2 regions of the Promicromonospora vindobonensis genome follow, and region 1 is predicted to be linked to the other one. Evidence: riboswitches for the same ligand, from Rfam matches in the RefSeq annotation. Region 1 holds a riboswitch; the other holds the start of a gene.
What was found. A riboswitch is a leader RNA that binds a small molecule or an ion and turns the genes downstream of it on or off. The one in region 1 is predicted to bind S-adenosylmethionine.
Positions count from the first base shown of each region.

Region 2: linked by a shared signal. The riboswitch ahead of ACFS27_RS11075 (methylenetetrahydrofolate reductase) and the one ahead of metE (5-methyltetrahydropteroyltriglutamate--homocysteine S-methyltransferase) in region 1 are both predicted to bind S-adenosylmethionine.

Region 1 covers NZ_JBHUOG010000002.1:691,096-695,120, forward strand. Annotated here, with positions in the region: gene metE (5-methyltetrahydropteroyltriglutamate--homocysteine S-methyltransferase) at 1-1,176, opposite strand, end outside; SAM riboswitch class I at 1,186-1,288, opposite strand; gene ACFS27_RS16250 (Cmx/CmrA family chloramphenicol efflux MFS transporter) at 1,436-2,599, opposite strand; gene ACFS27_RS16255 (hypothetical protein) at 2,800-3,054, opposite strand; gene ACFS27_RS16260 (ABC transporter ATP-binding protein) at 3,099-3,947, shown strand; gene ACFS27_RS16265 (ABC transporter permease) at 3,944-4,025, shown strand, end outside.
Region 2 covers NZ_JBHUOG010000001.1:2,447,245-2,451,269, reverse strand. Annotated here, with positions in the region: gene ACFS27_RS11085 (golvesin C-terminal-like domain-containing protein) at 1-277, opposite strand, end outside; gene ACFS27_RS11080 (Hsp20/alpha crystallin family protein) at 464-916, opposite strand; gene ACFS27_RS11075 (methylenetetrahydrofolate reductase) at 1,074-2,018, opposite strand; SAM riboswitch class I at 2,023-2,138, opposite strand; gene ACFS27_RS11070 (carbohydrate ABC transporter permease) at 2,233-3,156, opposite strand; gene ACFS27_RS11065 (carbohydrate ABC transporter permease) at 3,156-4,025, opposite strand, start outside.

The DNA of each region.
Region 1 (4,025 bases):
CTCGGCGACCTTCTGGTCGGCGAACGCGAGCCAGGACTTCAGGCCTGCGTCGAGGCGCGGCTCCTCGGCGACGTCGTGCGGCACGTGCAGCAGCGACGTCGAGGTGCCGACGGCGACCGCCCCGGCGCCGAGCGTGGCAAGACCCTCGAGCGTGGCAAGGCGGGCGTCGAGGTCGGCGCGCCAGATGTTATGCCCGTCGATCACTCCCGCGACCAGGGTCTTGGTCTCCAGGCCGGTCACCGGACCGGCAGGGACCGTGCCACGGACCAGGTCGACGGCGATTGCCTCGACATCGGTCCCGGCCAGCAGGGCGAGCCCGTCGCCGGCCTCGCTGCGCAGGTCGCCGTACGGCGCGGTGACCAGGATCGCCGGCCGCTCCGCAAGGCCGTCCGCACGGGACGCGGGGGAGAGGTCCGTCGCGAGCCGTGCGTAGGCCCGGCGGACGGCGTCGGCCACCTCGTCGAAGGGCACGTCGAGCAGGTCGGTGACGAGGGCGGGCTCGTCGAGCTGCACCCAGGGCGCGCCCGCTGCGGCCAGCGCGCGCAGCAGGTCGGCGTACGCGGCGACGACGTCGTCGAGCCGGTCGAGCGGGCGGAACCCGTCGGGTGCATCGTCGGCCGCCTTGCTGAGCAGCAGGAACGTGACCGGTCCGACGAGCACGGGGCGGGTCACGACGGCCTGGCCGCCGTCCGACGGCTGGGCGAGCTCGCTGAACTGGCGCACCACCCGGTCGTCCACGAACCCGATGGGGGTGCCCGGCCCGATCTCCGGGACCAGGTAGTGGTAGTTCGTGTCGAACCACTTGGTCATCTCGAGCGGCGGCTTGTCGCCCTCGCCGCGGGCCAGCGTGAAGTAGCCGTCGAGGGAGAGCGGCCCGTCCGTCGGGACCAGATCCCGGAACCGTTCGGGCACCGCCCCCAGCAGTGCGACGGCGTCGAGCACCTGGTCGTAGTACGAGAACGAGCCGGGGACGGCGGCCGTGCCGGCGTCCAGGCCCAGGTCGACGAGGTGTCGCGCGGTGGCCAGCCGCAGCTCGCCGGCCGTCGTCTCCAGCTCGTCGGTGGTGGTGCGTCCGGCCCACGACGCTTCGACGGCTCGCTTGAGCTCGCGGCGTCGACCGATGCGCGGGTAGCCAAGGATCGTGGCGGGGGACAGGTGCGTGAACTCGACTGCCATGCGTAATCAGCTCCATCGGACCTGGCGTTAGCACCTTGCCCGGCTTCGGCGATCCGGAGGCAGGTTGCTGCGGTGTCGTGGAGCCAGGACTCTCGACCGCTCTGGATGATGAGCCTGGATCGTAAGCATGCCCGCGATGTGGTCGAAAACCCGTCCACGCCTCGGGACGACGCTGGCCCTGGCGAGGACGGCGCTCGATGCCTGACACTAAAAGTGTGCCAGGCGCCGAGCGCTCCCCGGGTGCGCGCGGGTTCGCCGGTCAGCTCGCCGGGACCGCCGTCCGACGTCGGCCTGCCACGCACCCCAGCACCACGGCGACGGCGGCCAGCGCCGCACTGACCACGAGCGGCCCCGCAAGCCCGAGCGGCCCCAGCGCTGCGCCGCCGAGCACCGGCCCGACCAGTGCGCCAAGGTTCAGCGCGACGGTCGAGAACGCCCCGCCCATCGTCGGTGCGCCCTGCGCTGCTGCCATGCTGCGCGCGATCAGCGTGCCGCCTGTGGCGAACGAGAGTGCGCCAAGCACCGGGGCGAGCACCCACGCCGCGGGGGCGCTGTCCGCGAGCGCCGCCCACAGCGTCCACGCCACGACGAGCGCCGGCGTGGCCACCCCGACGACGAGGTGCCCGTGGGCGTCGGCGAGGCGGCCTGCCACCGACAGGCCTGCGAAGGCGCCCAGGCCGAAGAGCGCGAGGACGACCGGCACGAGTGCGGAGTCGAGCCCGGCGCCGTCCGTCACGAGGGGCGCCAGGTAGGTGAACGCGCAGAAGGTCGCGCCGTTCACCACGACCCCGAGCGTGAGGTGGCGCAGCAGGTCGGGGGACCGGAGGGTGCCGATCTCGGCGCGGAGGTCGACCCGGGCGTGCGGCTCGGCCGGACTCGGTCTCGCCGGCGTCAGCACGACGACGGCGACCAGCGCGAGTGCCGACACCCCCGCGATCGCCCACAGCGCCGAGCGCCAGCCCCACAGCTCACCGAGGAGGGCGCCGGCGGGGACCCCGGCGACCAGCGCGAGCGTGGTGCCGCTCAGGATCGCGGCGAGCGCCCGGCCCTGCCTGCCCGCTGGGACGATGGTCGTGACGGTCGACAGCGCCACCGCGAGGAACCCGGCGTTGGCAACGGCGGCCAGGAACCGGGTGCCGAGCAGCACGGCGTACTGGTCGGTGAGCGCGCCGACCAGGTGCGCGGCGACGAAGACCAGCAGGCACGCGGACAGGGTCCAGCGGGGCGGCAGACGGCGGCCGAGCGCTGCCGTCAGCGGTGCGCCGACGACCATGCCGACCGCGAAGCCCGAGGTCAGGTACCCGGCCTGGGCGAGGGTGATGCCGAGGTCGGTAACGATGCCAGGCACGAGCCCGGCGAGGACGAATTCCGACGTGCCTTGCGCGAAGACCGCGACGGCGAGCACGTAGAGCAGGACAGGCATGAGCGGCTCCGAAGGGAGAAAGGGGGACGGGTAGGCCGGAGCGGCACTACGGGGGCCCTTCGGATGCGCACGGACGGCGCCGGCTCAGCGGACCTCGGTCACGGGGAGCGGGCGGGCGAGGTGGTACCTCGGCGGTCTCTACAGGGGCATCTCGGGCTACCGGAGTACCGGCAGCCCGAACCTGGATGCTTCTGGAGACCTCATGCGGCGAAATTACCAGACGCCGGCAGCGGCCGCTGCCACGCGACCTCGTGGTCGAGCTGTCCGGTCGAGCGGAACAGCAGCACCTGGTGGGCATCGGGCAGTGCGGTGGCGAGGGCGCTCGTCGTCGTCCGGGCGAAGCCGAGCTTCTGCCAGAAGCCGCCCGACCGGCGGGAGAACAGCCAGGCCTGTTGCGTCCCGGCGTCGGCCGCCCGGTCCAGGGCGAACCACGCGTCCAGCAGGGGCAGCTCCACCAGGGCTTGACCTTGTCGCAGCGTCAACCCTGCACGCTGCGGTCATGACAACGGCAGAGACCTCACCCCCCGTCCCACCGGCCGGCCCGGCGCACGCGGCGATCGAGATCGTGGGGCTGCGCAAGTCCTTCGGCGACCACCAGGTGCTCGACGGCGTCGACCTGGCCGTTCCCGCAGGCTCCGTCTACGCGCTGCTCGGGCCGAACGGCGCGGGCAAGACCACCCTGGTCAACATCCTGTCCACGCTGCTGACGGCCGACGCGGGCGAGCTGCGCGTCGCGGGCCACGACGTGCGTCGCGAGCCGGCCCGGATCCGGGCGGCGATCGGTGTCACCGGGCAGTTCTCGGCGATCGACCTGTTCCTCACCGGCCGGGAGAACCTGCGGCTCATGGCCGACCTCACGCACCTCGACCGGACCACCGCGGCCCGGGACGTCGCGGGGCTGCTCGAGCGGTTCGACCTGGCCGACGCCGCCGACCGCCGCGCCCTGACCTGGTCCGGCGGGATGCAGCGCAGGCTGGACCTCGCGATGACGCTCGTCACGCGGCCGCGCCTCATCTTCCTCGACGAGCCGACCACCGGGCTCGACCCGCGCAGCCGCCGCGAGGTCTGGCAGGTGGTCCGGGAGCAGGTGGCCGACGGCGTCACCGTGCTCCTGACGACCCAGTACCTGGAGGAGGCGGACGCCCTGGCCGACCTGGTGGGCGTGCTGGACGCCGGAAAGCTCGTCGCCGAGGGAACACCGGCGGAGCTCAAGGCACGGGTCCCCGGCGACAGCACCAACCTGGACGACGTGTTCCTGGCGCTCACCGGCCACGCGCCACGGTCCGCAACCCCCGACACAGGCCCCGACGCAGGCCCCGACACCACCCAGGAGATGACCGCACGATGAGCACCGCCTACGTCGTCCGCGACTCGATGACCATGCTCCGCCGCAACCTGCGGCACCTCAGCCGCTACCCGTCGCTCG
Region 2 (4,025 bases), on a different contig from region 1:
GCGCGTCGGCAGGAGCCTCGGGGTCAGGTGCGAGCGACGGCGGGGCGTCCCCGGCTCGCGCCGAGGCGGCACCTGCCGGTGTCGCGCCCGTCGCTGCCGCGCCGGCCGGCATCGCGCCGGCCGGCGACGCGATCGTCGCACCCGCGGCGCCGATGCCGAGGACGACGGCGCTGCGCAGCAGGTCACGCCGGCCGAGCGCGCTCTTGTCGCGCAAGGCCGGGTCTGGCGAGGTCTGGTCGGTCGAGCCGTGTTCGTGCGAGTGGTCGTGTGTGTGCACGGGTGTCCTCCACGATCTGATCACGCTGGGGTCGATCCAGGTCATGTGGAGTATCCGGCCCGACGGCCACCGCCCGGTACATCACATCTGGGGCATGTCCGCCATGCGATGGGGAGACACACGTCGGACCCACGGGCCGGACGAGCGGCCCGTGGGTCCGACAGGTGCGGGCGTCGCCCACAGGGGTCAGGACTCGATGGTCTGCTGGCTCTCCGCATCCTGGCCGATCGGGGTCGCACCGGCGGTGTGTGCCACCTCGACCCGGCGCGGCTTCGCCTCCTCGCTGACCGGGATGGTCAGCGACAGCACGCCGTCGGCGTACGAGGCCGAGATGCTGTCGAGAGCGAGCCCGCGGCCCACCGTGAGCTGCCGTGCGAACGTCCCCGCGGGCCGCTCGCGGACCAGCCACTGGGCGTCGGCGTCTGACCGTTGCGTGCGCTCGGCGCGGACGGTGAGCGTCCGGTCCTCGACCGACACGTCGATGGTGCCGGGGTCGACACCGGGCAGGTCCATCGACAGGACGTAGTGGTCACCCGTGCGGAACAGGTCCATCGGCATGCCGCCCGACTGGCGTGCGTTGCCGGCGAACGTGCTGAACAGCCTGTCCATCTCCCGGAACGGGTCCCAGTAGGTAGCCATCGCGCATCACCTCCTACGACGATGCGGCCCTGGCCCCTCCAGGGCCGCAGCGCTCGACGGCGGGTCCGGCCGCCGTCCGGCTACGCCATAATTTTGGCACTCTCACCCCGAGAGTGCCAAGTGTGAGAGCAGTTGATCACTCCCGGCGAACGGCGGGTCAGGCTGCGGCACGGCCCGTCAGGCCCACGCGTTCGAGGAGGTCGAGCGCCGGCCGGTGCTTGTTGAACGTGTACACGTGTACGCCCGGCGCTCCGGCGTCGAGCACCTCGCGGGCGAGCGCCGCCGAGTACTGGATGCCGTGCTCGTGCTGCGCCTCGGGGTCGACGGCGCCGTCGGGAGCCGTGAGCCCGTCGAGGTCCCGCAGCAGGTCTGCCGGCGCGACCACGCCCGTCAGCTCCTCGACGCGGCGTAGCCGGCGGGCCTCCGTGGTGGGCAGGATCCCGGCGAGGATCGGGATGGTCACGCCCGCCGAACGCGCCGCCTCGACGAACCCTGTGTAGGACTCGGCCCGGTAGAAGAACTGGGTGATCGCGAAGCTCGCACCGGCCTCCTGCTTCTCCAGCAGCCGCCGCACCTCCTGGTCGCGCGTCGTGCCGGCCCCGGCGTTGCCGTCCGGGAACGTTGCAACTGCGATGGTGAGCGGGCGGGTGGCGGCCCGCAGGGCGGCGCTGGCGTCGGCGGCGACACGGCGCTGGTCCACCTGCGTGAGCAGCCGGACCAGGTCGACGCTGGAGCTCACGCCGTCCGGCGACGGACGCCAGTTCGGCTCGTCGCGCGGCGGGTCGCCCCGCAGAGCGAGGAAGGACCGCACGCCTGCCTCGAGGAACTCGTCGATCACCTCGGACACGTCCTCACGCGACGCACCCACGCAGGTCAGATGGGCCACCGGCAGCACCGGCGTGCCGCGGAGCAGCGTGGCGAGGACCTCGCGGGACGTCGCCCGGTCGCCCCCGGCAGCGCCGTAGGTGACGGAGACGAAGTCGGGCCGTGCCGCCACGAGCCGCTGTGCCGTCTCCCAGAAGTTGGGCGCGGCCTCTGGCCGACGCGGTGGCATCAGCTCGAACGACACTGTGGGGCGGTGCGGATAGGCCTCGACAACCATGGTTGCTCCATCGAACCTGGCGTGAGCACCTTACGTCCACGCGCCACGGCTGCGGGGCAGGAAGTCTGCAGGTTGCTGCGGTGTCAGGGAGCCAGGACTCTCGACCGCTCTGGATGGGATCGCCACCATGCTAAGCGATTGTCCAGCACTGGGACGGAATTCGTCCGGCGGTCGAGACGGCCTGGTCCACCGTGCAGCCGAAGCACGCTCCTGACTACTTCACCGACCCCGCCACGAGGCCGCCCACCAGCCGCTTCTCGATGGCCATGAACAGGATGATCACCGGGACGATCGCCACGATCGACACCCCGAACACGTAGTGCCACGACGTCTCGTACTGACCGACGAACTTGGTGAGCGCCACCGACAGCGGCTGGTTGCCCGGCGTCGTGAGCAGCACCAGCGAGGCGGCGAACTCGTTCCAGGACGCGACGAACGTGAAGATCACGGCCGTCACGATCCCCGGCCAGACGAGCGGCAGGTTGATCTTCGTCAGGACGGTGAAGGTGCCCGCGCCGTCGATCTGTGCCGCCTCGTCGACCTCCTTCGGGATCGCGGCGAAGAAGCTGTGCATGATCCAGACGGCGAACGAGAGGTTGAACGCGGCGTTGACCAGGATCATGGCCGCCCATGTGTCGAGGATCCCGATGGCGATGAACTCGCGGAACAGGCCCGACGTGAGCACCGCCGGCTGGATCATCTGGGTGACGATCACGAGGAACAGGAAGACGAACCGCCCCCGGAACCGGAACCGCGCCGTGTAGTACGCGGCGGGCAGCGCCACCACGAGCACGAGCAGCGTGGCACACAGCGAGATGACGAGGGTGGAGATGACGTTCTGCGCCAGCGGGGTCTCGGGCGTCGACCACATCGTGACGTAGTTCTCCCAGTGCCACTCCGTGGGGAAGTACGTCGGGTCCACCGACCTGATCTCCGCCTTCGTCTTCACCGAGCCGAAGAACATGATCAGGTACGGGAGCAGGAACACCACCAGCACCACGAGCCCGGTGAACATGCGGAGCAGGACGGACCCGATGGGCACCTGGTCCGCGGTGTACTTCCGCACCCGCCGCCGGTTGTCCGACGGCGGACGGGCCGCCTGGCGTGGTGCCGTCCCCGATTCGGCGATCGCAGTCATCAGACCTCCTTGAGGGGGCGGACGACCCGCACGTACACGGCCACGATGACGATGACCACGAAGAACGCGATCACGGAGAGTGCACTGGCGAGGTCGATCTGCCGCTGGTTCTGCAGATACTTGAAGATCATGGTCATGATCGTGTCGGCGTCGTAGCCGGGGATGGACCCCGTCATGACCCGCAGGATCGGCAGCGAGTTGAACACGTTGATGATGTTGATCAGCACCGCCACCGACACCGCGCCCCGCAGCTGGGGCAGCACCACGCTGAAGTACGTCCGCAAGCCTCCGGCGCCGTCGATGCGCGCCGCCTCGACGGTCTCGCCAGGAACGGACTGCAGGCCGGCCAGGATCGTGTAGGTGGTGAACGGCAGCGACACGAACACCGCCACCACCATGGCCCACGCGAACGCCGTGACCGGATGCCTGGTCCAGCCGTAACCCTCTGGCGACGCGATGAGGCCGACGTCCACGAGGAACGAGTTGATGATGCCGAAGTACGGCTCGAGGCCGTAGTGCACCACCATCGTCGTCATCACGACGCTCGACGCCCACGGCACGATGACCGCCATGCGTACCAGGCGACGGCCGGGGAACGACTTGTTCAGCAGCGCGGCGAGCGCGAGCGACCCGACAAGGGTGGCGCCGACGACGCCGACCACCCACACGACGGTGCGCCCGAGGATCGGCCAGAAGTACTGGAAGCCGATCACCGTCGCGAAGTTCGCGAGACCTACACCCCCGTCATCCAGCCCACTCTGGCTGATGTCGCGCGTCGAGTTCCAGAACATGACGCCCACCGGGAACAGGACCACGGCCGCGATGAGTGCGACCGCGGGCCCGATCCACGGCAGGGCCTTCAACAGGTC